3 regions of the Nocardioides epinepheli genome follow, and region 1 is predicted to be linked to each of the others. Evidence: predicted binding sites of a transcription regulator. Region 1 holds the regulator's gene; each other region holds the start of a gene.
What was found. Region 1 encodes HrcA, which represses chaperone genes, less so after heat shock. Its sites were predicted from a motif close to TTGGCACTCGNNNNNNNCGAGTGCCAA; they were not measured.

Region 1 (10,515 bases):
AATTGCGCGGGATGGTGCAGTCGGGTGGCTGGTGGGTGACCCGAACGGCGCAATTGCGCGGGATGGTGCAGTCGGGTGGCTGGTGGGTGACCCGAACGGCGCAATTGCGCGGAATGGTGCAGTCGGGTGGCCGGTGGGTGACCCGAACGGCGCAATTGCGCGGAATGGTGCAGTCGGGTGGCCGGTGGGTGACCCGAACGGCGCAATTGCGCGGAATGGTGCAGTCGGGTGGCCGGTGGGTGACCCGAACGGCGCAATTGCGCGGGATGGTGCAGTCGGGTCTCAGGCGGTGACGAAGTCGATGAGCTCCTCGACCCGGCCGAGCAGGGCGGGTTCGAGGTCGTGGAAAGAGTCGACCCGGCCGAGGATCTGCTTCCACGCACGAGCGATGTCGGCCTGGTCGCGGTGTGGCCAGCCGAGATGCTGGCAGATCCCCTTCTTCCACTCGATCGAGCGCGGGATGTCGGGCCAGCGGTCGAGCCCGAGACGTGCGGGCACCACCGCGGCCCAGATGTCGACGAACGGATGACCGAGCACGAGCACGTGCTCGCCGATCGGGGAGGCGGCGATCGCCTGGGCGATGCGGCTCTCCTTCGAGCCCGGCACCAGGTGGTCGACCAGGACGCCGACGCGTCGCTGCGCACTCGGGCCGAACGCGCGCAGGTGCTCGGCGAGGTCGTCGACCCCCTCGAGGTACTCCACGACGACGCCCTCGATGCGCAGGTCGTCGCCCCAGACCTTCTCGACGAGCTCCGCGTCGTGGCGGCCCTCGACGAAGATCCGGCTGGCGCGGGCGACGCGTGCCTTCGCGTCGTGGACGGCCACCGAGCCGGAGGCGGTCCGGGTCGGCTTGGCCGGCGCCGTCACGCGCACCGGCGCGGTGAGGATGACCGGCTTGCCCTCCAGCAGGAAGCCGGGGCCGAGGGGGAAGGTGCGTCGCTTGCCGCGGCGGTCCTCGAGGGTGAGGACATGCAGGTCGCGGTCGACCGCGACGATCTCGCCGACGAAGTCGGTCATCACCTCTTCGACCACCAAGCCGGAGTCGGCCGCAGCTTCGACCGCGCGACCGCGAGCGGGCGCGCGCCAGTCGCCGGAGAGGACATCGGAGCCGTAGCGATCCACGGCGCTCACGCTAGGCGCCGACGGGGACAGTGCCGCTCAGGACGCGCCGTCGTCACCGTCTCGTGACGCGCGCCTCTCGCCGTCGCCCTTAGGCTCCCCATCGTCGGCGCCCTCGGACTCCGGCTCATCCGGGCTCTCGTCGGCCGTCTTGCCGTCGGCGAGCAGGTCGCCTGCGGTCTCGCCGTCGGGCAGGCCCTCGGCCAGCGGGTTGTCCTCGCTCGGGCGGAGATCCTCGGGAAGCTGCTCGTCGTCGATTCCGGAGGCGTTCGGTTCCTGGGTGGACTCGCTCATCGCACCACCTTGGCAGTCGGCCCGGCCGATCGGAACACCTCTGCGGGCGGGCCGCGGACGGCTTGCGGGCGGTCAGACCAGCGGGAGGCGCTTCTGCGCCTGCGGCAGCAGCTCGTAGCCCCGCGTGACCGCGTCGCGGAGGTAGCGCACCGGGAAGGGCCACTCGCCCTGCGCGAGCGCCTCGTCGACCGGCACCCGTCGCTGGGCGAGGTCGCGGATGGTCTCGGCCAGGATGCCGATGTCGTTGCGCTGTTGCTCGACGAAGGCACGGTCGACCACCGAGCCGTGGCCGGGCACGATCGTGCTCGCCCCGGTGGTGAGGCCGAGCACGACGTCGAGGGTCAGCGGCCAGTCCCACGGATAGCAGTCCGGCCCGAAGCCGGGGGCGTTCTCCCGTTCGGCGGACTCCTCGATGAGGTCGCCGGCCAGGACGACGTCGGCGTCCGGGACGCGCACCACGAGGTCGCCGGCGGTGTGGCCGCGGCCCGGGTGTGCGATCTCCACGAAGCGGTCGCCGAGGTCGAGCGCCATCGCCGAGGAGAAGGTGTGGTCGGGGAGGACCACCTCGGTCTCGATCATGGCCGCGACCTCGGCCGCGTGAGGGGCCTCGGGGTCTCCGGCGATCTCCCGCTCGGCCTCGCGCTTGGCCCGCTCGACGGCCCCGGCCATCTCCTCGGCCGCGGCCTCGTGTGCCCGGATGGGCACCTCGCCGAACTCCCCGCGCAGCGCGCCATTGCCGAGCACGTGGTCGAAGTGGTCGTGGGTATTGGCGATCTCGACCACGCGGCCGGCGCCCAAACGCTCGAGCTCGCCGATGATCTGCCGTCCGGCCGCGGCCGAGGTGCCGGTGTCGACCACGAGCAGACCACGGGTGCCACCTACCGCGGTGACGTTCACATCGAGCCACGGATGACGGGCTACCCAGATCCGGTCCGCGACCTCGTTGAACCTCATGGGTCGAGCCTACGAATCCTCCGCCCAATGCGTGGGACCGGCCACGAGACCGGGCCGACGGCGGGACCGGGCACGGCGAAGGCGCATCCGTGCACCCGCGCGGTAGACTTGGCACTCTGACTACACGAGTGCCAGACGGCCCGAACAGGCGCCCGGCACCCCATCGCGAGGAGGCGAGGATGCAAGAGGAACGACGGCTCGCCGTCCTCCGCGCGATCGTGGAGGACTACGTGGCCACCGAGGAGCCGGTCGGGTCGAAGGCGCTGGTCGAGCGCCACGGGCTCAATGTCTCACCGGCGACCGTGCGCAACGACATGGCGGCGCTGGAGGACGAGGGCTACCTCACCCAGCCCCACACCAGCGCCGGCCGAGTCCCCACCGACAAGGGCTACCGGCTCTTCGTCGACCGGCTCACCACGCTGCGCACGATGAGTGCGGCCGAGAAGCGCGCCATCGCCGGATTCCTCGACGGCGCCGCCGACCCCGACGAGATCGTGGCCCGCTCGGTGCGCCTGCTGTCCCAGCTGACCCGCCAGGTCGCCGTCGTCCAGTACCCCACGTTGTCGCGTTCGACCGTGCGCCATGTCGAACTGGTCGCGCTCACCGCCGAGCGGCTGCTCGCGGTGCTGATCTTGAGCAGTGGGCGGGTCGAGCAGCGCGTCGTCGAGCTCGGGGAGCCCTTGGTCGACGACGACCTCGCGGCCCTGCGCTCCAAGGTGGGTCGTGCCGCCACCGGTTCGGTCATCTCCGACGCGGCCACGGCCCTGGGCGCTCTGGCGGAGTCCGAGTCCGGACCGGCGGCCGCCGTCGCCGGCGTCCTGGTCGAGGCCCTGGAGGATCACCGCTCCGACTCCCGCGTGGCGGTCGGCGGTGCCGCGAACCTCGCCCGTTACGGCGACCACTTCGACTCCGCGGTGCGCCCGCTCCTCGAGGCGCTCGAGGAGCAGGTCGTGCTGCTCAAGCTGCTCGGCGAGGCCTCCGACGCCGACACCGTGACCGTGCGGATCGGCGCCGAGGGCCCGATCGAGCAGTTCTCCGCCACGAGCGTCGTGGCCACCGGCTACGGCCCGCACGACGACGCCCTCGCCGCTCTGGGGATCGTCGGTCCCACCCGCATGGACTATCCCGGCACCATGGCCGCGGTCCGCGCTGTCGCACGCTATGTCTCCCGGATCCTCGACGAGAACTGACCGACGCCCAGCCCATCCCTGATCGAGTAGTACCGCCCCACCAGCCATCTTCGAAGGAACGCAGTTGAGCAAGGACCTGTACGACGTCCTCGGTGTCTCTCGTGACGCCGACAGCGACACCATCAAGAAGGCCTATCGGCGGCTCGCCCGCCAGCTGCACCCCGACGTCAACCCCGACCCCGGCACCCACGACCGGTTCAAAGAGGTCTCGCACGCCTACGAGGTGCTCTCCGACCCGCAGAAGCGCGCGGCGTACGACCGCGGCGGCGACCCGTTCGGTGGCGGCTTCGGCCAGGGCGCCGGGTTCTCCTTCACCGACATCATGGACGCCTTCTTCGGCGGTCAGGGTGCCGGTGCGGCCGGCCGCGGGCCGCGCTCGCGGGTGCGCCGTGGCCAGGACGCGCTGATCCGCATCGACGTCGACCTCGCCGAGGCGGCCTTCGGCGTCTCGCGCGACCTCAAGGTCGACACCGCGGTCGTGTGCACCACCTGCGGGGGCGACGGAGCCGCTCCCGGCAGTCATCCGGTGCCGTGCGAGACCTGCCGCGGCCAGGGCGAGGTCGCCCATGTGCAGCGTTCCTTCCTGGGCGAGGTGCGCACCCTGCGCCCCTGCGCGGCCTGTCGCGGGTTCGGCACGATCATCCCCGAGCCGTGCCGGGAGTGCTCCGGCGACGGCCGGGTCCGCTCGAGACGCTCGCTCACGGTGAAGATCCCCGCCGGCGTCGACACCGGCACCCGGGTCCAGCTCGCCGAGCAGGGCGAGGTCGGCCCCGGCGGCGGTCCGGCCGGCGACCTCTACGTCGAGATCCAGGTGCGTCCGCACGAGGTGTTCACCCGCCACGGCAACGACCTGCACTGCACCGTGACGGTTCCGATGACCGCCGCCGCTCTCGGCACCACCCTGAACCTGCCGCTGCTCGAGGCCGACCTGGTCGAGGACACCGGCTCGGGGGTCGAGACCACCTTCGACCTCGACCTGGAGGCCGGCACCCAGTCCGGGTCCGAGCGCGTGCTCCGCGGCCGCGGGGTCCCCGGCCTGCGCGGTGGTCGGGGCGATCTCGTGGTCACGACGGTCGTCGAGACGCCCGGTCGACTCGACTCCCGGCAGGAGGAGCTGCTGCGCGAGCTCGCCGCCCTCCGCGGCGAGGAGCGGCCCACGGGCCAGGTGAAGGCCCAGCAGAAGTCTGTGTTCGGCCGCCTCTTCGGCCACTGATCCGGCGATGTCGCTTCCGGTCCATCTGGTTCCCGGCCTCGACGGCGTCGCCGTCGGCGACGTGGTCCGGGTCGAGGGAGACGAGGCCCATCACGCCGTGGCCGTGCGTCGCATGCGCGCTGGCGAGTCGTTGGTCCTCACCGACGGCGCCGGCACGGCGATCACCGGCACGGTTTCCGGCGTCGGCAAGCGACAGCTCGACGTCACCGTCGAGAGCGTCCAGACCTCCGAGGAGCCGGCGCCGTCGGTGGTGGTCGTCCAGGCCCTGCCCAAGGGTGACCGCGGCGAGCTCGCGGTCGAGGTCCTCACCGAGGTCGGCGTCGCGCGGGTCGTTCCCTGGGCCGCGGCCCGCTCGGTCGCGGTGTGGAAGGGCGAGCGTGCCGCGAAGTCGCTGGCGCGCTGGCGCTCCACGGCCCGCGAGGCGGCCAAGCAGGCCCGCCGGATCTGGCATCCCGAGGTCAGCGCCCTCGCCGGCACAGCCGACGTCGTCGAGCTGATCGCCGCCGCCGACCTCGCCGTCGTCCTGCACGAGGACGCCGAGGCGGCCCTCGCCGCCGTGCCGGTGCCCGAGACGGGATCGATCGTCGTGGTGGTCGGCCCCGAGGGCGGCCTCACCGACGAGGAGGTCACCGCCTTCACCGACGCCGGTGCCGTCTCGGTCCGGCTCGGCGCAGAGGTCCTGCGCACCTCCACGGCCGGACTGGCCGCCGTGAGTGCCCTGCTGTCCCGCAGCGACCGCTGGCGCTGACCGTCCCCCCGCCGAGTCGGCGCGTTTGTTTAGCACAAGTGCCGACTCGGCGTCTTCAGGGTCCCGGCAGCCTCACTCGACGACGAAGGTCCGGGTGTCCTCGAACGGCCCGGGGCCCTCGCCCCCGGTCGGGTCGTCGGTCTGGGCGTGCAGCACGTAGGTGCCCGGCTCGAATCCGGACAGGTCGATCGTGGCCTTCCACGGGTAGAGGCGGTTGATCCAGCCCTTGGCCATCGCGCTGTCGTCGACGACGGTCGCCCCCGACTCGGAGGTGACGAAGTAGCGCACGGTCGCCTCGAAGGAGGACGCCATGCCGTCGATCTTCAGCGTGCCCGACGCCTTCGCGCCTTCCTCCGGGAGGCCGATGTTGACCAGCGAGAGCACCTTGAGCTGCGGGGCGGCCTTGACGCCGATGCTCGTCGGCTGACCGAACAGGTCGGCCGGCGTGGTGTTCGCCAGACGCACCTCGACGTGGTCCTTGGATCCGGCCGCGCCCTGGAGGGTGTAGACCAGGGACTGCACCGCCAGCTTGGCGTCGGCGGGGGAGAGGCCCTTGTCGGCGCTGGTGATCGAGTCCTCGCCGAGCGTGACGACGATTCCGCCGACCTCCTCGGTGACCTCGTTGATCGTGACGCCGTCGAGCAGGGTGCGGTAGTCGGGGTCGAGGGCGTCGCCGGAGACCAGGAGGCGCGCTGCCTCGGTGAGCGAGTCCTCCGCCGGGACCTGGCGCAGCTCGCGGTAGAGCCGCGTGCCCATCGGCGTGTCGCCCGCGAAGTAGATCGGCACCGTCGCGGTCGAGCCGTCCGGCGACTCGGTCTCACTCGGGCCCTCGGTCTCGGTGGGGCTCTCGCTCTGGGTCGTGGTCGTCTCGCCCGGCTCGCTCGACGGCTCGGAGCTCGGCGAGCTCGAGTTCGGGTCGGTGCCGGCATTGTCGGGCTCGTCGTCGCCGCACGCGGCGAGCAGGCCGAGGCCCAGCGGGAGGCAGAGCGCGACAACGGCTGCGCGGGTCCTGAGGTGCTTCATGGGCCCATCCTTTCGTCGTTTCGTCGGAGAACGGTGCTCATTCGAGTGTGATCCCGCGCGTGTCGACGTCGCTGCCGCGCCCTTCGCTGCCGCCGGCCGGGTCGTCGGTGGCGCAGGTGAGGTCGTAGTCGCCGGGCGCGATGCCGGACACGTCGACGTCGAACCGCCAGGGCTGCGGGGTCGACTCGGCGAAGGAGCCGGCGATGGTGGCGTCCTCCCAGACCACGGCGCCCCCCGGGGCGGCCAGCGAGCACGCCACGGTGCCTTCGAAGCCGAGGCCCACGCCCGTGACGGCGAGGGTGTCGTGCGCGGTGGCGCCTTCGACCGGCGTGTGGATCTGCATGAGGGACACCAGGTCGGACGCCGCACTGATCCGGGTGCCGACGTCGGTGCCGAGGACGGTGTCGACCGGGCCGTCCGGACCTACGAAGGCGACGTCGGACTCGTCGCCGTAGTAGGAGCGCACGGTCTGCACGACCTGCTGGATCGCGAGTGTGGCCTCGCCGTCGGTCATGCCGGACGGACGCCGCAGCGCCGCCGCGCTCACCTCGACGACGCTGACCCCACCCTCGGGGTCGCCGATGCCGATCAGCGAGCCGGCGGGCCACAGGGTGCGGTAGTCGGGGTCTCCGGGCTCGGCGAGAAGCGCCGCGACCGGGTCGTCGAGCTCGGTGGTCTCGGGGTACAGCAACGCGCCGAAGGGGACGTCCGGGCCGGTGGGCGCCGGGCCGACGTACCAGGCCACGACGCCGCTCGCGTCGGACGGCGACGAAGGCGGGTCGGTCGCCGCAGGGCTGCTCGACGGTGCCTCGACCACGATCGTCCGGGTGTCCTCAATGGGGCGGTACTCGGGGTCGCCGCTGTCCTCGATCGCGGCGAAGGTGTACGTGCCGGGGGTGAGGTCGGAGACGTCGACCTCGGTCTCCCAGGGGTAGAGCCGCTCACCGCCGCTGCCCTCGGCGGTCGCGGAGTACTCCTCGACGACGTCGCCCGCGCTGTCGCGGATCTGCCAGCCCACGGTGCCCTCGAACGTGTTCGCCACGCCGCGGGCGGTGAAGGACCCCGAGACCGTGCGTCCCTCGGTGGGGTCGCTGATGCTCACTGGCGAGAGGTCGGCGAAGTCCTGCTCGACCGCACTGGTCGTTCCGTCGCGATCGAGGGTGATGTCCTGGAGTCCGGTGACCCCGGCGACGGTGGCCCGCAGCTGCTGGAGGGCCAGGTCGTCGCTGGGTGCGTTCGGGCCGAGCTCGACGCGTACCCCGCCGCCGTCGACCTGCGCGCTGAGGATCGATCGCTCCGGCCAGGCGGTGCGGTAGTCGGGGTCGTCGGCGTGGTCGAGCGCGTCGAGCGCGGGCAGGATGTCGCCGGCGGGGTCGAACCGGGGGATCTGCCGGAACTCCCGGAAGAGTCGAGGGCCCTGCGGGGTGTCGCCGATGAAGTAGAGCCCCACCGCCTGAGTGGGGACGGCCGGAGCCGTCGACGACGTCGCCGGGTCGTGCGGCGAGCCGGAGTCGCCCGGGGAGAGCACCGCGAAGGCGGTGATCGCCGCAGCGGTGGCCAGGGCCACGCCGCCGGCGGCGTACCAGCCTCGGCGCCGGCTGTCGTACGCCGAGGTGCGCGAGCGGATCTCTGCGAGCCGGTCGGTCGGCTCGACGTCGGCGACCGCGTCGCCGAGGAGCGCGCGCAGGTCGTCGAGGTGGTCGGGGGCGTTCACAGGTCGGCTCCGTTCAGGAGATCTCGCAGTGCGGCGGCGCCGCGGGAGGCATGGGACTTGACCGCGCCCCGGCTGATGCCCAGGGTCTCGGCGATGTCGGCCTCGGAGAGGTCGACGTAGTAGCGCAGCGCCAGCACCTCGCGCTGGCGCTGCGGAAGAGACCGGATCGCGTCCAGGACGAGCTCGCGACGCGCGTGCGCGAGAGCGCTCTGGTCGGCCGGGGCGACGTCGTCCGGTGGGCGTTGCCGGCTCGCGTGGCGCTCCACGACGCCGCGATGCCGCAGCACCGAGCGCGAGCCGTTGACGACGGCCTGGCGCAGGTAGGCCAGCGCCTTGTCGGGCTCGCGGAGTCGGCGCCAGCGTCCGTGCATCGCGACGAAGGCGTCCTGGACGATCTCCTCGGCGGTGCCGACGTCGCGGACCAGGAGCACCGAGAGCCGCACCAGCTGCCGCCAGTGGGCGGCGTAGAGGGACTCCAGCGCCTCGTCGGCGTCCCATCGGGCGGGTGCGCTCATCGCGTCCTCGTCGTCGACTGTGCTTGCCCTCGTCACGCTAGTGCCACGCGCGAGGCCCGCTCACGGTTTACCGTGGGTGTCCATGACCTCAGAGGACTGCCTGTTCTGCCGCATCGTCGCCGGCGAGATCCCTGCCGAGGTGGTGCACAGCACCGAGCGCACCGTGGCCTTCCGCGACCTGAACCCCCAGGCGCCCACGCACGTGCTCGTCGTCCCACGCGAGCACCAGCCGAACGCCGCCGCGCTGGCCGCCGCCGACCCCGAGGCGGCCGCCGAGCTGATCCGCACTGCCGCGGCGGTGGCGGTGGCCGAGGGCCACGACGACGACTATCGGCTGGTGTTCAACACCGGGGAGCGGGCCGGCCAGACCGTCTTCCACGCCCACCTGCACGTGCTTGGCGGGCGCGACTTCACCTGGCCGCCGGGCTGACTCAGACGATCGCGAAGACCAGCCGCAGGACCGCGAAGACCACCGGCAGCCCGAAGACCACCAGCAGCACCCAGGCGGTGATCCGGTGCAGCGGCTTGGCGCCGTCGAGGTTCCCGGCGAAGTCGAGGAGGGCGCCGTCGGGCACGTGGTGGGTCAGGCCCATGGCGCGCGCCTCGGGCGGCAGGTGCTCGCCGGGGAACCAGCGCGGAACGTCGGCAGGATCGTCCTCCGGCGCGAAGTCCTCGTCGAACTCGTCGCGCCGCATGTGGTCACCGTACGTCGTCGCTGCCCCCTCCGGCGAGAGCCATGTGCCGCCGACGCAGCCCGGAGGAAGGCAAACGAGTGGAACGGCCACAGGGCCCCGGCGTACCATGAGTCTCAGTCAAGAAGGCAGTTCCCCCGATCGAAAGGCCGCCCCGCCCGGGCACCCATGACCGACTCTCACAGTTCCGGTGACCTCCAGACCCGTCACACCGTGGTGGTCCCCAACAGCATCGACATGGTCAGCCTGCTCGGCCCCGGCGACGAACACCTCGGGATCATCGAGGGCGGCTTCGACGCCGAGATCCACGTGCGCGGCAACCGGATCACCCTGCGCGGCGAGCCCGGCGAGGTCGCCTTGGCCGAGCGCCTCCTCGACGAGCTGGTCACGATCCTGCGCACCGGCCAGGGCGTCACCTCCGAGACCGTCGAACGCGTCATCTCGATGCTGCGCGCCGAGACCACCGAACGGCCCGCCGACGTCCTCTCGCTGAACATCCTGAGCAACCGCGGCCGCTCGATCCGCCCCAAGACGCTCAACCAGAAGCGCTATGTCGACTCCATCGACAAGCACACGATCACGTTCGGGATCGGGCCGGCCGGAACCGGCAAGACCTACCTGGCGATGGCCAAGGCGGTCCAGGCCCTGCAGACGAAGAACGTCAACCGGATCATCCTCACCCGGCCGGCGGTCGAGGCGGGGGAGAGCCTCGGCTTCCTGCCCGGCACCTTGAGCGAGAAGATCGACCCCTACCTGCGGCCGCTCTACGACGCGTTGCACGACATGATCGACCCCGACACGATCCCCAAGCTGCTCGCCGCCGGGACCATCGAGGTGGCGCCGCTGGCCTACATGCGCGGGCGCACCCTCAACGACAGCTTCATCATCCTCGACGAGGCGCAGAACACCACGCCCGAGCAGATGAAGATGTTCCTCACCCGGCTCGGCTTCGGCTCCAAGATCGTGGTCACCGGCGACGTCACCCAGGTCGACCTGCCCGGCGGCACGAAGTCGGGTCTGCGGGTCATCGAGTCGATCCTCGACGACGTCGAC
Region 2 (10,515 bases), on a different contig from region 1:
GGGGCGTAGCCGACCTCGCGGATGCCGAGCTTCTCCACCACCCGCAGCGAGTTGGAGTTCTCCGGGCGGATCGCGATCTCGATCCGGTGCAGCCCGACGGGTCCGAAGCAGTGGTCGATCGCCATCGCCACCGCACGGGGCATCACGCCGCGCCCCGCGAAGTCGCGGTCGATCCAGTAGCCGATCGAGGCGAACTGAGCCGAGCCGCGCACGATGTTGTTGACCGTGAGCTGCCCGGCGAAGCGCCCGTCGACGTCGATCGCGAACGGAAGCGTGGTGCCCTGGGCCGCCGAGCGGCGCAGCCTGCGCACCAGCGCCCGGAAGCTCACCGGCTTGGACGGCGAGCCCGGCGGCGCGGTGGCATCCCACGGCGTGAGCCAGGCGGCGCTGCGCCGTCGGGCCTCGCGCCACGCGCCGATGTCGGAGACCTCCATCGGCCGGAGGGTGACCACCGGATCGGTCCCCGACGAGAGCGTGGCCGGCCAGCCGGGCGCGCCCTCGCGGCCGAACCAGCCGCTCAGTGGTCGCTCCCGGCGATCTGCTCCACCGCGTGCACCACGATCGGGGCGAGCAGCTCCAGCCCGTCGCGGACGCCGCCGCGCGAGCCGGGCAGATTGACGACCAGGCAGTCGCCCGCCATGCCGGCCAAGCCGCGCGAGAGGAGAGCGGTCGGCACGCCGAGGTCGTATCCACCGGAACGGAGCGCCTCGGCGATGCCGGGGATCTCGCGATCGAGCAGCGGACGGGTCTGCTCGGGTGTGCGGTCGGTCGGGGTGAGCCCGGTGCCGCCGGTGGTGAGCACGACCCGCGCGCCGTCGTCGATCGCGGCGCGGATCGCGGCACCCACCGGGTCGCCGTCGGGGACGACGGCCGCCTCGCCGACCTCGAAGCCCCACTCGCGCAGCGCGGCCACGATGAGCGGTCCGGTCTCGTCGGTGTAGACGCCCGCGGCGGCCCGGTTCGACGCCACCACGACCGCGCCCGGCAGGCCCTTCACACTCCCGCTCATCGGCTGAAGTCCCCGCTCTTGCCGCCGGTCTTCGTCTCGATCCGGATGTCGGTGATGACCGCGGCCTTGTCGACGGCCTTGACCATGTCGACGACGGTGAGCGCCGCGACCGCCACCGCGGTGAGCGCCTCCATCTCCACGCCGGTGCGGTCGGTGGTGCGCACCGCGGCGGTCACCTCGACGGCGTCGGCGGCCACGACGAGATCGACGCTCACCGATGACAGCGCGAGCGGGTGGCACAGCGGGATGAGGGTCGAGGTCTGCTTGGCGCCCATGATCCCGGCGAGGCGAGCGACCGCGAGGGCATCGCCCTTCGGGACGCCCTCCCCGGCTAGCAGCTCGATGACCGCCGGTGAGACCAGCACCCGGCCCGACGCCGTCGCCGTGCGCGCGGTGACGTCCTTGCCCGACACGTCGACCATCCGGGCGGCGCCGCGCTCGTCGAGGTGGGTGAGTCGCTCCTCCACGTCGGTTCTCCTCAGTCCTGGTCGAGCCGGATCACGGTGACCCGCTCCCCCGCCCCGACGGCGGTGGTGTCCTCGGGGACGACGATCAGCGCGTCGGACGCCGCGAGGTCGCCCACCAGGTGCGAGCCCGAGCCGCCCACCGGCTGCACCTCGGTCACCGACGTGCCGTCGGGCCCGAGCGTGAGCACGCCGCGCAGGAACTGGCGCCGCCCCGGCGGCGAGGTGACCGCGTGGGTCAGCCGGGCGGTGATCGGTCGCCGCGAGTACGGCGCGCGCCCCATCATCGCCCGCAGGGCCGGCCGCACGAACATCTCGAAGGAGAGGTAGGACGAGACCGGGTTGCCCGGCAGCGCGAAGAACGGCACCCGGCGCTGGGGATCGGCGGTGGTCCAGACGCGACCGAAGCCCTGCGGCTTGCCGGGCTGCATCGCCAGGCCGCCGAACCAGACGTCGCCCGCGAGGGGGCCGTCGGACGCGCCGCCGCCGGAGAGGGCCGCCTTCACCACGTCGAAGTCGCCCATCGAGATGCCGCCGGAGGTGACGACGACGTCGACACCCTCGGCGCCGTCGAGATGGTCGGCCACGACCTGCAGGAACGCCTCGGTGCTGTCGGCGACCCGGCCGGCACGGACCGCGACCGCGCCCGCGCGCTGCACGGCACCGGCCAGGAGGATCGAGTTGCCGTCGTAGATCGAGTCGTCCTCGAGCGGTTCGCCGGGATCGCGGAGCTCGGAGCCGGTGGAGACGACGAGCACCCGCGGGCGGCGGCGCGCGCGCACGGTCGGCAGCCCCACCGAGGCGAGCAGGCCGAGCTGGCGCGGGCCGAGCGCGGTCCCGGCGGGAAGGATCAGCGCCCCCTCCGCGACGTCCTCGCCGGCGTAGCGCACGTGCTGGCCCGGCAGGGCACCGCGCCGGACGACGACCTGCTGGGCGCCGCGGTCGGTGGACTCGTAAGGCACCACGCTGTCGGCGCCGGGCGGCAGCGGAGCCCCGGTCATGATCTTGGCCGCCGAGCCGGGCGGCACGGCGGTGACGGCGCCGGGGCGACCGGCGCCGATCGCGCCCACCACGGGCAGGGTCACCGGCGCGGCGTCGGTGACCGCGGCGACGTCCTCGCTGCGCACGGCGTAGCCGTCCATCGCGGAGTTGTCGAAGCGCGGCAGCCGGATCGGCGCGACGACGTCGTCGCTGGCCGCCAGGTCGAGCGCGTCGAGCAGCGCCACCTCGGTGGCGGGCAGCGGCTCGGTGGCGGCGAGGATCCCGTCGAGGTGCTCCTCGACCGAGCGCAGCTCAGGCATCCGACCCGAGCACGGCGTCCGGCTCGATGCGGTCCGCGCCTTTGGCGGTGAGCTCGGCGTCGCCGACGATCCGGACGCCGCGGCCGAAGGTGAGGTCGCCGTCGACCCGCAGCGACGTGGCCTCGGCCAGCGACGGCGCTCCCTCGGGGAAGCGCTTGTCGAACTCGCCGACGAGCTTGTAGACGTCGGCGTCGAGGTCGATGAACGGCACCTCGCCGGCCACCTGGTCGAGCACGAAGTCGGTGCCGATGTCGTAGACGTCGGAGCGCAGCACCAGCAGGTCGTTGGTGGTCTTGACGGGCACGAAGCGGTCGCGGCCGACCTCGATCAGCTGGGAGTCGTCGAAGACCTCGATCGCGGCGCCCATGGCGGTCTCGGCCTGGATGACCTTCGGCGTGCTCGAGTCGCCGGGGTCGACGGTCTTCACGTTGCGGATCAGCGGCAGCCCGAGGATCCCCTGCCGCACGTCGAGGGCCTGCTTCATCGCGGCCAGGTCGAACCAGAGGTTGTTGGTGGAGCAGAACCGGTGCCGGTCGAGGTCGGCGAGCGCGTCGCGGTCCTGGTCGGGGGTCTGCGCGGTCTCGCGCAGCACGATCCGGCCGTCGCTGCGACGTCGGGCGAAATGGCCGCCCTTGCGATCCGACGGCGTGCGGCGCACGGCCTCGATCGCGAACGGCGCACCGGTGGCGGCGAACCAGCCGGCGACCCGGGCGGCCGGGACCGCGCCGAGGTTGTCGGAGTTCGAGACGAACACGTAGCGGTAGCCGTGCTCGAGGAGCAGGTCGATCAGACCGGTGCCGCGCATGGCGGTGTAGAGATCGCCGTGGCCGGGCGGGCACCACTCGAGCTCGGGGTCGCTCGGCCAGCTCACCGGGCTCAGGTCGGCCTCCAGCAGCTTGGGCACCTTGTTCTGGAGGAACTCCAGGGGCAGGCCGTCGACCGGCAGGTCGGCGTAGCGCTCGAGCGCGGCCATGGTGTCGGCGGAGGTGCGGAAGGAGTTCATGAAGATCAGCGGGAGCGTGGCGCCGTACTCCGAGCGCAGGTGCAGCACCTGCCGCGCGATGATGTCGAGGAACGACAGGCCACGCCGCACGCACAGCAGCGACTTGGCGCGGTCCATACCCATCGAGGTGCCGAGCCCGCCGTTGAGCTTGATCACGGCGGTGTGGCGGATCGCCTCGGCGGCGACGTCGTCATCGACGTCGACCTCGTCGATCGAGGGCATGTCGACCGGGTCGATGCTCTCCTCGGGGATCATCCCCGTCTCGCCGTGCTCCAGGAGCCGGAAGTAGTGGGAGAAGGTGTCGATGGCGACCTCGTCGACCCCGGCGTCGGCCATCTTGGCGCGCGCCCGCTTCAGTGCAGGACTACCCATACCGCGGGAGCCTAGGCTGCTCACGTGGCGCCCGCACATCGGCCCGAGCCGAGCCTTGCCAAGCTCGCCCTGCGCGACCGGCTCACCACCGCCCGCAACCGACGCGACCTCGCCGACATCGGGGACGCCGCGCGGTCGATCGCCGGCCGGCTACTCGACGCCCCGGAGGTGCGCCGAGCCGGCACCGTCGCGGCCTACGTCTCGATCGGCGTCGAGCCCGGGACCACGCTGCTGCTGGAGTCCCTGCTCGCCGCCCGGGTCAGGGTGTTGCTGCCCGTCCTGCTCCCCGACGGCGACCTCGACTGGGCCGTGCACACCGACGCCCCCGGCAGCCTCGCCCGCGCCCGGCTCGGGCTGCTCGAGCCGACGTCGGAGCGGCTCGGCGTCGACGCCGTCGCCATGGCCGACGCCGTCGTCGTGCCCGGACTGGCGGTCTCGCCGTCCGGCCTGCGGATGGGTCGCGGCGGCGGCTCCTACGACCGAGCGCTGGCCCGGGTCCCGGCCGGCACCTTCACCTGCGTCGCCCTCTACGACGACGAGGTCGGCCTCGACGTCCCGGCCGAGCCGCACGACCGCCCCGTCACCGCCGCCGTCTCCCCCGCCGGACTCGTCCGGTTCTGAGGGCGGGCTGTTCGCGCGTCCGGCCGGGCGGGATTTCCCCGGTCGACCGGGGAAGTCTGAACTTGTCGGGCGATATCCCGGTCGACAAGTTCAGGGATGGGCCGTCCAGTGGGACGCGTGGTGAGGGTGAGTCGGACTGCTTGTCGGCGCGGGTCGGTGCACCGTTCGTCGCCGGGATTTCCCCGGTCGACCGGGGAAATCTGAACTTGTCGGGCGATATCCCGGCCGACAAGTTCAGGGATCGGCCGCCCAGTCACCACATGGGAGCCGGGTGACTCACCCCTCGTCGTCGGGCGGCACCAACCGGAGGACGTCCTCGCCGGCGTCGGCGACGGCGTCGCGGCTGAACGGCCAGGCGAGCGTGCGTCCCTCGACGAACAGGTCGGTCTGGTCGGTGTAGTGGGGGTGGAAGGCGTGGCCGGAGACCCCGGTGAGGTTGATCCAGCGGGAGGCGTCGAGGTCGTCGAGGTCGACGACCATCCGCATCGACGGCGCGGTGAGCACCTCGAAGCCCTCGCGGGCGTCCCAGCCGGTCGCGTTGACGATCGCCGACCCGCCCGGCGCCTTCCAGCCCGACCGGTTGAACAGCCTCTCCACAACGCCGATGCCCGACTCGCCGAGGGTCGCCGAGCGCAGCTCGAGGCGGTGCAGCATGCCCCAGCGCCACTCCTCGGGGTTCGGGCCGATCATCGAGGTGAGGTCGTCGCGCGCCTTCAGCATCGCCGCGCGCAGGACGTCGTCGCGACCCTCGACGACGTCGTCGGTGGTGACGTCGTCCCACCAGGGGTTCCCCGGGTCCTCCAGGAGGTTCGCGACCACGGCCATCCACCGATCGCCGCCGTCGGGCCACTGCTCCTCGGGCAGCTCGTCGTGGAAGGTCGCGGCGAGCAGGTTGCGCCACACGGCGTTGTAGTAGGCCGCCGCGGCGCTGTCGGCGGGCTGGGTGAAGTCCCAGGTCCGCAGCAGTCGTTGGCCGTCACTGGGGTAGCCGCGTTCCAGTCGCGCGTCGAGGAGGTAGGGGGTGAGCACCGGCGCCATCGGGTTGCGGTCGTCGAGCTGGAGGTCGAGCAGGTCGTCGCGCGAGACGACGCCGTCGCCGTCGCCACCGAAGGCGTCCTCGAGCACGTGGCGGATCCGCTCGGAGCGGTAGCCCTTGTCCCAGTCGGCGCCGAGGAAGTACGGATACTGCGTGCCGATGACGGCCTGGTTGGCGGTGACGACGAACCCCTCCTCAGGGTCCAGCACGCTCGGCAGGCCGTCGTAGGGCACGTACTCGCCCGACCAGTCGTTCGCCGGACGCCAGCCGGCCGAGGGCATCAGGCCGTCGTTGCCCGAGATGCGGATCGGGACCCTCCCGGGCGCCTGGTAGCCGATGTGGCCGTCTCGGTCGGCGTAGACGATGTTCTGCGCCGGGACGGCGAAGTCGGCGACCGCGGCACGGAAGGAGCTCCAGTCCGTGGCGCGGTTCAGCCCGAGCAGGGCGTCGGCCGTGGGAGCCGGGGTGAGCGCCGTCCAGGCCAGGGAGACCGCGTAACGGGTGTCGGCGGGGGCGCGCCGGGGCACGTCGGCGAGGTCCGCGACGTCGGCGAGCTGCTCGTCGACGTCGGAGAGGATCGGGCCGTGGTCGGTCGAGCGGACCTCCAAGGTGACGTCGTCGCCGCCGGCCACCTCGATCTTCTCGGTCCGGGTCTCCAGCGGCCGCCACTCGCGGCCGTGACGCCACGTGTCGTCGGAGACCTGCTCGACGTAGAGGTCGGTGACGTCGGGGCCGAGGTTGGTGAACCCCCAGGCGATGTCGGCGTTGTGGCCGATGACCACGCCCGGCAAGCCGGAGAAGGAGAACCCGGCGACGTCGTAGGGGCAGGCCGGACCCACGCTGCGGCAGTGCAGGCCGACCTGCATCCACACCCCCGGCAGCGAGACGCCAAGATGCGGGTCGTTGGCCAGCAGCGGCGAGCCGGTGTCGGTGAGGCGACCGGAGACGACCCAGGAGTTGCTGCCGACGCCGTCCCCCTTGCCGAGCCAGGCGGGCATCCGGTCCAGCCCGGCCGAGAGCCGCCCGAAGGTGTCGGCGACCCGCTCGAACGGCGGGGGCCGGACCGGGTTGCGGGTGCCGCCGGTGACGGCGTCCTGCTCGAAGACGCCGTCGACGACGGCCCCCTGCTTCACGATCGGGTCGTGCTCGGCGTACGGGTAGGACGGGAAGAGCTCGGCCGCCCGGTCGGGACCGACCGCCGCGGCGGACAGGGCGCGGTCGATCTCCTCGGTCATGTTGCCGCGCAGGTCCCACGCCATGGCCTTGAGCCAGGCCAGCGAGTCGACCGAGGTCCAGGGCTCGGGCTCGTAGTCGAGACCGCCGGCGCCGAGGACCGTGTACTCCAGGGCCAGGCTCGTCGGCGAGCGGTCGGCGAGGTAGGCGTTCACCCCGGCGGAGTAGGCGTCGAGAGCCACCCGGGTGCTCGGGTCGAGCAAGGGCAGCTCGGCCTCGGCGACCCGCCGCCAGCCCATCGTGCGCACATACGCGTCGGTCTCCACGGCGTCCTCGCCGAAGAGCTCGGCGAGCCGGCCGGCGGTGGCGTGGCGCCGCACGTCCATCTCGAAGAAGCGCTCCTGGGCGTGCACGAAGCCCTGGGCACGCATCAGATCCTCGGTGGTGTCGGCGTAGATCTGCGGGATGCCGTGCTCGTCGCGGATCACCTCGACGTCGCCGCTGAGCCCCGGCACGGCGATCTCGCCCTCGGTCTGCGGGAACGAGCGGCGCACCAGCACCACGCCGGTGAGCAGGGTCGCGACCAGCACGAGCGCGAGCGCGACGACGCCGTAGGTCGGCAGGCGCAGCAGCCTGGGCAGGAGCTGGAAGCGCCGCCACCACAGCGGCGGCCAGCGGCGGGGCCGGTCGGGGCTCTTCGGACCCACTGGCGCAGCGGGTACGTCGGACCCGGAGTCGGACGCAGAGGAGGTGGCCGTCATCGTGCGGAACATTGTGCCGTGGCGTAGTGTTGGCACTCGTGAGGGCAGAGTGCCAGTTCCTCGCCCCACTCCAGACCTGAGGAGACCCCGTGCCGACCTACCAGTACGCCTGCACCGAGTGCCCGCACAACTTCGAGCAGGTCCAGAAGTTCAGCGACGACGCACTCACCGAGTGCCCGCAGTGCCACGGCAAGCTCCGCAAGGTCTACAACGCCGTCGGCGTGGTGTTCAAGGGCTCGGGCTTCTACCGCAACGACAGCCGTGCGGCCGACGGCAAGGGCTCGTCCTCCTCGACCTCGTCGTCGTCCTCGGCGTCGGAGAAGAAGTCGGAGAAGAAGTCCGAGAGCACGTCGTCGAGCACCTCGAGCAGCTCCTCGTCCAGCTCGTCCAGCACCCCGGCGAGCACGGCCTCCTGAGGTTCGGCGGGCGCCCTGTGGAGAGCGCCCGCGCGCGCGGCGTGATTCGCCTACCGTCGCCGGATGCGCGCTGACCCTGATGCCACCGGTCCCTCCGGCCTCGCCCGTGGTGCGCGCCTCACCCGCCCCAGGCGCACCTGGGAGTCGCTGCGCCGCGCGATCCTGCGCCGACGTCGCCTCCTCGCGGCGGTGCTCGTGGCGGTCGCGGTGATGGCGGGCCTGAGCGCGACCCGCAGCCACCCGGACCCCACCGTGGGCGTGCCGGTCGCCGCCCGCGACCTGCCGGCCGGCGAGGTCGTGGGGCCCGACGACCTCGTCGTCGCCGAGCTGCCTCCCGGCGCGGTGCCCGTCGGCCTGGCCGAGTCCCCGGAGGGCCGCACGCTGGCTGCGCCGCTGCGCCGCGGCGAGCCTGTCACCGACGTCCGCCTGGTCGGCGCGTCGATGACGGCAGGACGACCGGAGCTCACCGCGCTGCCGGTCCGGCTTCCCGACGCCGGCATGGCGGCGTTGCTGCAGGTCGGTGATCGCATCGACCTGGTCGCCGCCGACCCACAGGCCGGGGTCGCCGAGGTCGTCGCCCGCGCCGCCACGGTGCTCGCGCTGCCGGCCGCCGACGACGTCACGGGGCCGTCGGGGCTGCCCGGGAGGCTGGTCGTGATCGGCGTGTCGCGCGCCGAGGTCACCGATGTGGCCGACGCCACCGCGCGCGCAATGGTGACGTTCTCCTGGACGAACGACTAGGTTTCTCCACTGAATCCCCCCAAGTCATCCCATTCGCTCTAGAAGGGCACTCGGAAATGAACGGCTTCAAGAACTTCCTGTTCCGCGGCAACCTGGTCGACCTGGCCGTCGCGGTCATCATCGGTACCGCTTTCGGCGCCGTCGTCACCACCTTCACCAACTGGCTCACCGCCCAGATGCCCGACTCGGCCTCGGAGATCTTCTCCAACACCCCGAACAGCTTCGGCGCGTTCCTCAACGCCGTGGTCTCGTTCGTGATCCTGGCCGCGGTGGTCTACTTCCTGGTCGTCACGCCGTACGTGAAGGCCAAGGAGCGGTTCTTCCCCTCCCCCGCCCCGGGCACGCCCGAGGACATCGAGCTGCTCCGCGAGATCCGCGACGAGCTGCGCGGCGGTGCCCACAAGGCCTGAGCGCCTCCTCAGCACCCTTCGCGAGTGCCGTCTCACCCGTGGTGAGGCGGCACTTGTGATTTCAGCCAGGCGTCCGCGGCCGAGTCCTGCGACGGCTCGCGCTCGTCGCGCTCGTCACTGGTGGTGTCGGGCAGCACGTCGCCGAAGATCCGCGCCAGCCGGCGGCGGCGTTGCTCGCGGGTCTCGGGCTCGTCGGTCATCGGAGGCGCCTCGACCGGCTCAGGTGCACAGCCCGGCGGACTCGCGTGCCGCGGCCTGGTCGTCGGCAGTGCCGCCGATGCCGCCGCCGTCTCCGGCACCGGTGCTCGATCCTGCGTCGTTCCCGGTGTTCGCGCCCGCGCCGGACCCGCTGTTCGAGCCGTTCGAGCCGCTGACGTCGTCGGCGGCGGTGATCACGTCGGGGGTCAGGCGCGCCGGGAGCGGCTCGTCGTTGATGACGCGCTTCCACAGCGCGTCGGCCTCGGGCAGCCAGGCGACCCGGTTGGGGTCCTCGGGCGAGTACTGCCAGGGCACGGTGACGAAGCGGATCTGGTCGGCGCCGATCCCCTTGAAGGAGTTGCCGACCTTCGCGATCTGGGTGACCGACTTGAAGTCGGTCTGCAGCGAGGACGTGGCGGCGTCGAGGAAGCCCACGACCCGGTCGACGCGGGTGAGCGTGCCGGCCGAGAGGAGCTTGCTGGCCATGGCGGCGATGAACGCCTGCTGGCGCTTGATCCGGCCCAGGTCGGAGCCGTCGCCGAGGGTGTAGCGGGCGCGCACGTAGTTGAGCGCCTCCTTGCCGCGCACCTCGCGGGTGCCGGCCGGGATGGAGATGCCGTGCGCCGGGTCCTCGACGGCCTCGGGGAGGCACACCTCGACGCCGTCGATGGCGTCGACCATGTCGCGGAAGCCGTTGAAGTCGACCTTCACATAGTTGTCGAGCCGGATGCCGGTCAGCTGCTCGAACTGCTGCATGGTGCAGGCGGGGCCGCCGACGGCGAAGGCCTCGTTCCACATCACGTTGTCGGCGCCGGGGATCGTCTTGCCGTCCTCGTCGGTGCACTCGGGCCGGTCGACGAGGCTGTCGCGCGGGATGCTGATGCCGTAGGCGGTGCTGCGGTCGGCGGAGAGGTGGAACAGGATCGTGGTGTCGGATCGCTCGCCGTCGCCGGTGAGGCCGTCGATGTTGTTGCCCTCGCCGTCGCGGGTGTCGGAGCCCATCACCAGGA
Region 3 (10,515 bases), on a different contig from region 1:
TCAGTGGCGTCGAAGGAGTCACCGTGGCCCGCTTCCCCTCCGTGGGTGAGGACTTCGGCGCGTACCGAATCACCCGTCAGCTCGGTCGTGGCGGCATGGGCGTCGTGTTCGCCGCCGAGCAGCGTGGCCTGGGCCGGACGGTGGCCCTGAAGGTCCTCTCCCCCGAGTTCGCCGAGCAGTCCGACTACCGGGCCCGGTTCAGCCGCGAGGCGACGGTCCTGGCACGCCTGGACTCCCCCCACGTGATCCAGGTCTTCGATCACGGTGAGCACGACGGCTGCCTTTTCATCGCGACCCAGTTCGTCGGCGGCGGCGACCTCAGCCACGCCATCCGCTCCTCGGGGCCGCTTCCCGCCGCCCGGGCGGCGCGGATCGCCGAGCAGGTGGCGTGGGCGCTGCACGACTCCCACGCCGCCGGCGTCATCCACCGCGACCTCAAGCCCAGCAACGTGCTGCTGCGCGAGCAGAGCGCCGAGACCTTCGCCTATCTGTGCGACTTCGGCATCGCCCAGGACCGCGCTCCGGGCCTGACCGCCCCCGGCTCGGTGGCCGGCACCTTCGCCTACCTCGCCCCCGAGCGGCTGCGCGGCCAGCCGGCGACCGCCGCGGCCGACGTCTATGCGCTCGGCTGCGTGCTGTGGACCATGGTGCTCGGCAAGGCGCCGTACGCCGGCAGCGACGTCGAGATCGGGATGGCCCACCTCAACGAGCCCGTGCCGGAGCTCGTCGAGGACTCCGCGGTCGCCGTCGCGACCAATCGGATCCTGCGCAAGGCCCTCGCCAAGGACCCGGCGCAGCGCTATGCCGACGCCGGTGCGATGCGCACCGATCTCCAGCAGCTCGCGACGCTCGCCGGCTCGACCTCGCACCCGCCGCTGCGGCCACGCACCAGCGCACCCGCTCCCGACCTGACCAAGAGGACCGGAGCCCTCGCCGCGAGCGCGGGCGTCGGTTCCGGCTCCGGCGGCTCCGGCGGCGGGGGCGGCGGCTGGGGCGAGGCTCCCCCCAGCTCGCCGAGCCACCCCAGCGGCGCCGGATATCCCCTCGGCGGCACGGGGACGCCGATCGGGCCTCCCCCGAGCGGACCGCCCGGTGGATCGTCCGGCCCGTTCGGCGGCCCTCCGAGCGGGCCTCCCCCCGGCGCACCCTTCGGCGCCCCACCCAGCGGCGGTGGAGGCGACCCCAAGAAGCGACGCACCGCGATCATCGTCGCTGCGGTGGCGGCGGTCGTGCTGGCAATCGGCGGTGGGGTCACCGCGGCCGTCCTCGCCAGCGGCTCCGACGACGACAAGGCCGGCGAGGAGTCCTCGACCTCGATCACCGACTCCACGACGTCCGAGCCGACCAGCCCGACGACCACCACCACCTCGACCGCCCCGGTCCCACCGACGACGTCGAGTCCGGCCGCTCCGCCGCCGTCGGACCCGCCGAGCCGCCGACCGGAGCCGGAGCCGTTCTATCCCGACGTCCCGCCCAGCACCGGCATCAAGATCGAGCTGGGTCAGGCCTCGCTGCGCGCCCCGCAGGGGTGGGGCCGCATCGACGCCGGCATCGTGCAGGGCGGCGTCGGCGCCCGTGACTACAGCGACTACGAGGGCTACTACTCCTCGGTGTTCATCCGGCGCAGCGAGCCGGTGATCCCGATCACCTCGATCGACCTGCTGAAGGTCGCGGCCGAGGCCGCGGTGAAGAACCTGGACGAGAACGACGACACGATCGAGCTGCGCTACAGCAAGCTGATGCCGACCGCCTGGCTCGACGGGCAGCGCGCCGTCCGGATCCGCGCGTCCTACTACTCCACCAAGGACAATCTCTCCTTCACCGAGGAGACCTGGTTCGCCCAGCGCGGCAAGTGGCTCTACCGCGTGACCTTCCAGCACAGTCGCTCGGACTCCCAGGAGGATCGCCGCGGCCAGATCGACCCGATGGTCGTGTCGTTCCGCTGGAGCTGATCCGGCGCAGCACCGCTCGGCACGCGCCGTCGGCTCAGGTGCTCGCTCAGTGCTCGGCCTCGACGAGATCCTCGCGCGCCGACACCCCGCGGAGCATGACGCGGGCGAAGATCGACACTCCGACGAGGAGCACCGCGGCGATCCCGCCGGTCCAGGCGAGCGCGTCGGTGAACGCCTCCGTCGCGGCCGTCGAGAGCGCGGCTCCGAGCGCCCCGGGCAGCTCCTGAGCGTGCAGCAGCGCCGCCGCAAGCGTCTCCTTCGCAGACTCCAGGACTCCAGCGGGCATGCCCTGCGGCGCGTTGTCGGCGAGCCCGGAACGGTAGAAGCCGAGGAGCAGTGAGCCCAAGATGGCGGTGCCGAAGGCCGTGCCGAGCTCGTAAGCCGTCTCGCTGATCGCCGCGGCCTGACCCGACTGCTCCGGGCGCACCGAGCTCATGATCAGGTCGTTGGTGAGCGTGAGCCCCACCCCGGCGCCGAGGCCCACCAGACTCAGGGTCACCGCGATCACCCAGGGGTCGGTCTCGGGGCTGAGCGTGAGCAGCATCGCGAACCCGACCGCGGTGATCAGCACCCCGGAGGCCACGATGAGCGAGGTCTCGAAGCGCTTGACGAGGGCCGCGGCGACGAATCCGGCGAGTGCGGAGACGGCGGCCTGCGGCAGCATCCACAGCGCCGACTCGATGACGCTGAGACCCACGACGAGCTGCAGGAACTGGGTGAGGGCGAACATCGCTCCGACCAGCGAGAAGATCGAGAGCAGATCGGTGAGCACCGCGCCGGTGAAGGCACGCACCCGGAAGAGCCGGACGTTGATCATCGGCTCGGGCAGGCGCAGCTGGCGCAGCACGAACAACGTGAGCAGCGCGAGGCCGGCCCCGAAGGTGACGACGGCGACGCCGGGCTGGTCGCCTTCGGCGAAGGCCTTCACACCGTAGACGAACGAGATCATGCCGGCCAGCGAGAGCAGCATGCTCGAGATGTCGATCCGGCCGGGGTTCGGGTTCTTGCTCTCCGGGACGAGGGACGGCGCCAGGGCGAGCAGCAGCACCATCACGGGGAGGTTCATCAAGAACGCGGCATGCCAGCTGAACACCTCGATGATCCAACCCCCGATGATCGGTCCCGCGGCTGCCCCGAGGGCTCCGGTCGCGGACCACACCGCCATGGCGATCCGTCGCTGGTCGCGGTCGAGGAACATGTTGCGGATCAGCGAGAGGGTCCCCGGCATGATCGCCGCGCCACCGATGCCCAGCAGCGCGCGGGCGGCGATCAGCATCCAGGGAGCACTCGACAACGCGCCGAGCACCGATGCGACGGCGAACACCACCGCGCCGATCAGCAGCACCTTGCGCCTGCCGAATCTGTCGCCGAGTGCGGACGTCGTGACGAGCAGGCCGGCGAGCATCAACGAATAGACATCGAGGATCCACAGTTGCTGGGTGCCGGACGGCTCCAGGTCCGTGGTGATGTCGGCCAGTGCGAAGACCAGCACCAGGCCATCGATGGCGATGAGCAGCATCGGGAGCACCAGCACGGCCAGGCCCACCCAGGTGCGGGTCGTCGCCCGCTGCGTGGTTCGGTTCATCGGTCCCACTTCCTCGTCGTAGTTACTTCACCATCTGGTGAACTTCACCAAACGGTATACTAATGAGGACGAAGGAGGCCAAATGGCGCGACCGAGCGCACGACCGAAGCTGATCGAGGCCGCACTGCGGGTGGTGGCCGAACGGGGGGTCACCGCGCTGACCCTGGATGCGGTGGCCGAGGAGGCCGGGGTGACCAAGCGCGGCCTGATCTACCACTTCCCGAACAAGCACGCGCTCATGGTCGGGATCCACGAGGAGCTCGCCGCCCGCGTCGAGCGGGACCTCGTCGCCGCCACGGGAGGAGACCCCGAGGGCGCGAGCCTGGTCGACCGCACCAGGGGCTACGTCCGAGCGTCCCTCGAATCGATGACCAACGTGGAGCTGCCGCTCATCATGGAGGCCGCCAACGAGCCGGAGTGGATGGCGCCGTGGGTGCGCGTCTACCGCCGTTGGTTCCCCGAGGACGGGCAGCCCGTGGAGGACCTGGACGACCGGTCGCTGCGTTGCCTGGTCGCTCGCATGGCCGCCGACGGCACCTGGGGGTACGAGAGCATCCTGCCGTCTCCCATGAGTCCCGAGGCACGCGAGCGCCTCACGGCCGCCATCCTCGCCGGGTTGGACGAGGACCAGCAGCCCGGGTGAGTAAGACACCCGGCGGGGCGGGGGCTGGCCGGGCCAGCTACCCGGGAGGGTGGGTGAGAGCGGCGGGTCGGATCAGCTCGACGTCGGCCCTGGCGACGTCATCGCTTCGGCCCGCCGATTCCGAGGACGCCGGCCGGGGCCGACGGGCACACTGTCGCGGTGATCAAGAAGCCACTGGCGCTGGTCGTCGCCGCAGCGACCGTGAGCGCCCTGCTCGGCGCACCGTCTCCGTCCTCGCATGCGGAGCCGACGATCGCCGCCCAGCCGTCCTCCCATCGCGATGCCCGGGCGGCCGACTACCCGTGGGTCGGCAGGTACTCCCCCGCCGACTCCTACTCGCTCACGGTCGTGCGCGGGATCGGCCCGGCCGCCGTCAAACGGGCCCTTGCCCCCCTGGGCGAACGGGTCGGTGACGCGACACCGACACAGGCGTTAATGCAGGTCTTCGACGACGACTTCGACATGGTCGCCGACGTCGTGCAGATCTCGCGGCGCGGATCGGCCGTCGTCGTCTGGGAGCCCTACGGCTACCGCGCCAGCGACGCTCTGGAGCGGCTGAGCCGGCGCGGCGTGGCGTTCAACTTCGGCACCTTCCCGGGCGAGAACTACGTCAGCATCTACCGCGAGGGGAAGTGGGTCCGTTCCTTCGAGCCTCCGTTCTCGCTCTGGCCCGCCGAGGCCCTGCCGATCGAGAAGGGCCTGCGCTTCAAGGGCACTCGGGGCTCTGTGCATCGCAACGTGTGGGCCCTGATGGAGCAAGCGGCCCGAGTCCACATCTCCCAGCGGTGGTTCGAGGGTGAGCACCCCACGTGGGTGCGGCCGTACCGCTGAGCGCGCGCCCGGAGTCGACAGGAGTCCGGGTCAGCATGGGCCGGGACGGACTGGACCGACCGACCTCGATCGCCCCGGAGTCTGCGAACTGGGCGGCCGAAACCTGAACTTGTCGGCCGATATATCGCCCGACAAGTTCATATTTCCCCGGTCGACCGGGGAAATCCCGCCCCGCCCGGCCAGAAAAGCAACCGGCCCGCCCTCGCGTGGAGGACGGGCCGGTGAGCTGACCGATGGGTCAGGCTGGGTGCATCAGCTGGACTCGATCAGAAGTCCATGCCGCCCATGCCGCCGGTCGGGTCGCCCATGGGGGCGGCCTTCTCGGGCTTGTCGGCGACGACGGCCTCGGTGGTGAGGAAGAGCGCCGCGATGGAGGCGGCGTTCTGCAGGGCCGAGCGGGTGACCTTGGCCGGGTCGATGATGCCGGCCGAGATCATGTCGACGTACTCGCCGGTCGCGGCGTTGAGGCCGTGACCCGGCTCGAGGCTGGTGACCTTCTCCGCGACGACGCCGCCCTCGAGGCCGGCGTTGACGGCGATCTGCTTGAGCGGAGCGGAGGTGGCGACGCGGACGATGTTCGCGCCGGTCTCCTCGTCGCCCTTGAGGTCGAGGTCGTCGAAGACCGCGGCACCGGCCTGGATGAGCGCGACGCCGCCACCGGCGACGATGCCCTCCTCGACGGCCGCCTTGGCGTTGCGGACGGCGTCCTCGATGCGGTGCTTGCGCTCCTTGAGCTCGACCTCGGTGGCCGCACCGACCTTGATGACGGCGACGCCGCCGGCGAGCTTGGCCAGACGCTCCTGGAGCTTCTCGCGGTCGTAGTCGGAGTCGGACTTCTCGATCTCGGCGCGGATCTGGTTGACCCGGCCCTCGATCTGGCCCTGGTCGCCGGCGCCCTCGACGATGGTGGTCTCGTCCTTGGTGACCACGACCTTGCGGGCCTGGCCGAGCAGCTCGAGGCCAGCGGTCTCGAGCTTGAGGCCGACCTCCTCGGAGATGACCTGGCCGCCGGTGAGGATCGCGATGTCCTGGAGCATGGCCTTGCGGCGGTCACCGAAGCCGGGGGCCTTGACGGCGACCGACTTGAACGTGCCGCGGATCTTGTTGACGACCAGCGTGGACAGGGCCTCGCCGTCGACGTCCTCGGCGATGATGACCAGCGGCTTGCCGGACTGCATGACCTTCTCCAGCAGCGGCAGCAGGTCCTTGACGTTGCTGATCTTGGAGTTGGCGATGAGGATGTAGGGGTCCTCCAGGACCGCCTCCATGCGCTCGGGGTCGGTGACGAAGTAGGCCGAGATGTAGCCCTTGTCGAAGCGCATGCCCTCGGTGAGCTCGAGGTCGAGGCCGAAGGTGTTCGACTCCTCGACGGTGATCACACCCTCCTTGCCGACCTTGTCCATCGCCTCGGCGATGATCTCGCCGACGGTCGGGTCGGCCGCGGAGATCGAGGCGGTGCTGGCGATCTGCTCCTTGGTCTCGACGTCCTTGGCGACCTTGAGCAGCTCGTCGGAGACGGCGGCGACCGCGGTCTCGATGCCGCGCTTGAGACCCATCGGGTTCGCGCCGGCCGCCACGTTGCGCAGGCCCTCGCGGACCATCGCCTGGGCGAGCACGGTGGCCGTCGTCGTGCCGTCACCGGCGACGTCGTCGGTCTTCTTCGCGACCTCCTTGACCAGCTCGGCGCCGATCTTCTCGTAGGGGTCCTCCAGCTCGATCTCCTTGGCGATGCTCACACCGTCGTTGGTGATCGTGGGGGCGCCCCACTTCTTCTCCAGCACGACGTTGCGGCCCTTGGGACCGAGGGTGACCTTGACGGCGTCGGCGAGCGTGTTCATGCCGCGCTCGAGGCCGCGACGGGCCTCCTCGTTGAAAGCAATCAGCTTGGGCATAACTCCTGGGATTCCTTGCCTGTGGAGTTCGGATCCGGAGGTGGTGGGCTGCCCGCGACGGACGACCGGCCCCGCCCGGCGAACCATTTCTCGCCGGCGGACTGGCCTCAGCTGACACCGCTCCGGTTTGTCACTCTCATGGTATGAGTGCCAGCCTCATGTTTAGCACTCGCCCCCTGAGAGTGACAAGCCCGTGGGCTGCCCGGGCCCTCAGACGAGGGCTTGGGAGGCCCAGCTGGCGACGTAGAAGTCGTTCGGAGGGACGCCGGTGATCTGGGTGGCGACACCGAACTCGTGCGTACCCACCTGCCAGCGCACCAGACTCGGCCGGTCGGTCCGGGACTCGTAGAACACTCCTCCGTCGGGCGCGAACGCGACCACCGGGCAGCACAGCTTCGAACGCCAGTTCTCCGGCGGGATGACCAGCCGGTGCTGCAGCCCGTCCCCACTGACCAGGATCGACTCGGCATCGCCGGTGCCCCCGTCGTACGGGAGCTGCTGGAACATCTCAGACCTCGCCGTGGCGAGTCCGCCGCCCGCGGCAGGGTCGAGCCGGACATCGAGCCGGGCACCGTAGAGGCTGCCCTCGGCGATGTTGACCAGCGGGACGCCGAGGGTGGGCTCGAGGCCGGGGAGCGTGAAGCCGGCCTGCTTGCCGGGGGCCGGGAAGTCGACGTACGGAACCAGCCCGTCGTCGCGCTGCCAGACCACACCGGTCAGCTCTCGACCCGCGAAGCCGGGCGGGTCCACGCGCATCCAGGTGCCCGTGGTGATGTCGAAGATCTCGATGTGGTCGCCTTGGCCGAACCCCAGATATCGGCCGGTGGGCGAGAGCATCGTCGCGGACACCGGGTCGAATCCGTTCTCGCCGTCCGACCTGTCCTTGAGGTGCGACACGTCGAGGTACCGGTTCCCGTCGGCGCCGACGAGGAGGACCCGGTCGGTCCGCTGGTCGCCGCTGACCGCCACCGCGGCCAGGGCGACGCCGAGCGGGCTCGTCTCGGCGGAGACCGTCGCCGGGTCGTCGAGGACACCGAGGTCGATCGTCTCCGGGAGCGCCGTGTCGACCTGCGGCAGTCGCGCCTCCTCCGCCCGCGTCGGCCCGTCCCACATCTCGGTGCCGTCGACGACGGCGTCGGGCTCGGTCGGCGCCGGCTCCGGGTCCTTCGGCGGGGGCGAGGCGGTGTCGGTGAGCCCGGACGGCGGGTTCGTGGGGCCGGCGGGCCGGCCGTCGTCGCGGGCACTCGGCGTCGTGGCCCACCAGGTGCCGCCGGCAGCGGCGACGACGGCGGCGGTGGCCCCGCCGACGATCGCCAGCGAGCGCCGGCGACGCTGACGTCGTCCGGTGCGCCAGGCCGCGGGGGCCAGGTCGAGGTGGGTCTCGTCGGCGACGCGTTCGTGCAGGAGGTCGCGCAGGTCCTCGGTACTCATGTCGGATCTCCGATCAGCTCGGCGAGCTCGGGGGCCGCCTCGCGCAGGCGGCGCAGGGCGAGGTGGGTCTGGCTCTTGACGGTGCCGACGCTCACGCCGAGGGTCTCTGCGGTGTCGCGCTCGGTGAGGTCTGCGTAGTAGCGCAGGACGACGACGGCGCGCTGGCGCGGGGTCAGGCTGGCGAGCGCGTGGTCGAGGAGGAGGCGGCGGTCGGTCCCGTCGCCGTGTGCGTCGGGCCGCTCGGCGACGTCCTCGACGGTGATCTCGCGGCGGTGCTTGCGCCACCACGAGATGTTGCCGCGCACGATCACCTGCCGGGCATAGGCCTCGGGATTCCCGTCGTGGAGACGTCGCCAGCGAGCGGCGACGGCGGCGAGGGCGTCCTGGACGAGATCCTCGGCGCGGTGACGCTCGCCGGTGAGCAGCAACGCGGTACGCAGCAGCGTCTGCTGGCGCGCCCGGGCCCACTGGGTGAAGCCCTCCTCATCGGCATCCATACCCCATCTCAACGCACCAGCGCGCCGGAAGGTTGGAGGGCGACCTCACCGCTCGGGGATCCGGTGCCCGAAGGGAACGTCGTCGTGCAGGCCGAGCGCGGTAAGCACCGAGGGCAGCAGCGCCTCGGCGGTCCGCCGATAGCCCTGACCGCTGGGGTGGAAGCGGTCGATGCTGAACATCTGGTCGGGGTCGGCCAGGAAGTGGGGCCCGACGACGTGCGCCAGGGAGACCGCGTGGGCACCCGCACCGACCGCGGCCGCCGCCTGCGCCGCGGCGAGTTGGCGGGAGGCGACCGAGCCGAGCGCCCGCAGGGGCTGCGGGACCGGGCGCAACGCGCCGAGGTCGGGACAGGTGCCGACGACGACCTCCGCGCCGCGTGCGCGGAGCGCGGCGACGGCGTCCTGGAGATGACCGACCGACGTCGCCACCGGCACCCGGTGGGTCACGTCGTTCCCGCCGACGACGATCACCGCCACGTCGGGCGCGTAGTCGGAGGGGAGGCCCGCGAGCTGTGCGGCGAGCATCGAGCTCTCCGCACCGACGACCGCGGCCACCTGCAGCCGGACCGCGCGGCGGGTCTGCTTGGCCAGTCCCTTCGCGAGCCGGCCGCCGAGAGTGTCCTTCCGACGCTCGGCGCCGAGCCCGGCCGCGATCGAGTCGCCGAGGAGGAGCAGGTCGAGGGGGGCGCCGTACGACGACTTCCAGACCCGCTCGGCGTCCGGCGGGCTCTCCCCCAGCGGCTTGCCGATGAGTCGGCGCGCGGTCGCGGCCTGGCGGCGGAGCAGGGCCGGGGCGCCGATGGAAGCGCCCAGCACTCCCACGCACACCGCCGCAGCGGCGATCAGTCGGGCCCTCACTCGCACGACCTCTGTCCATCACACCGGCCTGAACCGGCGACGACCTGCCGTCGAGCATCGGGTGTCGAATTCGATGCCCGGTCGGCGTCATAGCAGTGACAGGCACCTTCGCCCGAGGAGAGGATCACCGCATGGCCACCACCTACGCAGTCACGCTGATCGGCGACGAGTCGATCTGGGAGGGGCTCGCGCCCGAGGAACAGGCGGGCGTCTTCGCCCGCCACGAGAAGTTCGCGGCCGCGCTCGCCGAGCGCGGTCACCGCATCGTCGCCGGCGCGGAGCTCACTCATTCGCGCGCCACCCGGCAGATCAGGCGGATCGACGGGGAGGTCACAGTGAGCGAGGGTCCCTTCGTCGAGACTGTCGAGCAGATCGGCGGTCTCTACCTCATCGAGAGCGACGACCTCGACGACCTCGTCTCCCTGTGCGCGATCATCACCGACGAGTACGGCGCGGTCGAGGTCCGCGCCACCACGACGGAGGGCCAGTCATGACTCGCTTCATGATCCAGCTGACCGAGCCCGGCCACTTCGCGAAGTGGGCTGCCGCGGACGACGCACTGCGCCAGCGGGTACGAGACGACTTCGCCGCCTTCGACCGGGCCGTCGGCGAGCGCGGCAGCATCGTCAGCGGTGAGGCGCTCAGCGACACGAAGACGGCTCGGACCCTCGGCCCCGGGCCCGATCGCACCCTGACCGAGGGGCCCTTCGCCGAGACCGTCGAGCAACTGGGTGGCTTCTACGTCATCGACGTCGCCGACCTCGATACCGCCGTCGAGCTCGCACGCCTGCTGCCCAGCGAGTACACGCTCGAGGTCCGTGAGTGC

Region 2: WMR31_RS01155 (FmdB family zinc ribbon protein) is a predicted target of HrcA. The motif match lies at 7,770-7,796, and genes of this name have one in related genera.
Region 3: groL (chaperonin GroEL) is a predicted target of HrcA. The motif match lies at 7,031-7,057, and genes of this name have one in related genera.

Annotation. Positions count from the first base shown of each region.
Region 1 covers NZ_JBBMMC010000015.1:65,489-76,003, reverse strand. Annotated here, with positions in the region: gene WMR31_RS18370 (DUF3097 domain-containing protein) at 283-1,122, opposite strand; gene WMR31_RS18365 (hypothetical protein) at 1,159-1,413, opposite strand; gene WMR31_RS18360 (MBL fold metallo-hydrolase) at 1,486-2,367, opposite strand; gene hrcA (heat-inducible transcriptional repressor HrcA) at 2,547-3,557, shown strand; gene dnaJ (molecular chaperone DnaJ) at 3,622-4,770, shown strand; gene WMR31_RS18345 (16S rRNA (uracil(1498)-N(3))-methyltransferase) at 4,778-5,518, shown strand; gene WMR31_RS18340 (Gmad2 immunoglobulin-like domain-containing protein) at 5,591-6,541, opposite strand; gene WMR31_RS18335 (Gmad2 immunoglobulin-like domain-containing protein) at 6,579-8,255, opposite strand; gene WMR31_RS18330 (SigE family RNA polymerase sigma factor) at 8,252-8,770, opposite strand; gene WMR31_RS18325 (HIT domain-containing protein) at 8,853-9,200, shown strand; gene WMR31_RS18320 (hypothetical protein) at 9,202-9,465, opposite strand; gene WMR31_RS18315 (PhoH family protein) at 9,631-10,515, shown strand, end outside.
Region 2 covers NZ_JBBMMC010000001.1:240,285-250,799, forward strand. Annotated here, with positions in the region: gene WMR31_RS01120 (GNAT family N-acetyltransferase) at 1-521, opposite strand, end outside; gene WMR31_RS01125 (MogA/MoaB family molybdenum cofactor biosynthesis protein) at 518-1,009, opposite strand; gene moaC (cyclic pyranopterin monophosphate synthase MoaC) at 1,006-1,476, opposite strand; gene glp (molybdotransferase-like divisome protein Glp) at 1,488-2,774, opposite strand; gene WMR31_RS01140 (UTP--glucose-1-phosphate uridylyltransferase) at 2,767-4,149, opposite strand; gene WMR31_RS01145 (5-formyltetrahydrofolate cyclo-ligase) at 4,174-4,770, shown strand; gene WMR31_RS01150 (penicillin acylase family protein) at 5,047-7,686, opposite strand; gene WMR31_RS01155 (FmdB family zinc ribbon protein) at 7,830-8,156, shown strand; gene WMR31_RS01160 (SAF domain-containing protein) at 8,220-8,897, shown strand; gene WMR31_RS01165 (MscL family protein) at 8,954-9,307, shown strand; gene WMR31_RS01170 (hypothetical protein) at 9,340-9,507, opposite strand; gene WMR31_RS01175 (LCP family protein) at 9,527-10,515, opposite strand, start outside.
Region 3 covers NZ_JBBMMC010000001.1:450,415-460,929, forward strand. Annotated here, with positions in the region: gene WMR31_RS02155 (serine/threonine-protein kinase) at 24-1,952, shown strand; gene WMR31_RS02160 (MFS transporter) at 1,999-3,537, opposite strand; gene WMR31_RS02165 (TetR/AcrR family transcriptional regulator) at 3,620-4,180, shown strand; gene WMR31_RS02170 (DUF6461 domain-containing protein) at 4,340-5,011, shown strand; gene groL (chaperonin GroEL) at 5,278-6,903, opposite strand; gene WMR31_RS02180 (hypothetical protein) at 7,114-8,334, opposite strand; gene WMR31_RS02185 (SigE family RNA polymerase sigma factor) at 8,331-8,831, opposite strand; gene WMR31_RS02190 (SGNH/GDSL hydrolase family protein) at 8,877-9,689, opposite strand; gene WMR31_RS02195 (YciI family protein) at 9,821-10,183, shown strand; gene WMR31_RS02200 (YciI family protein) at 10,180-10,515, shown strand, end outside.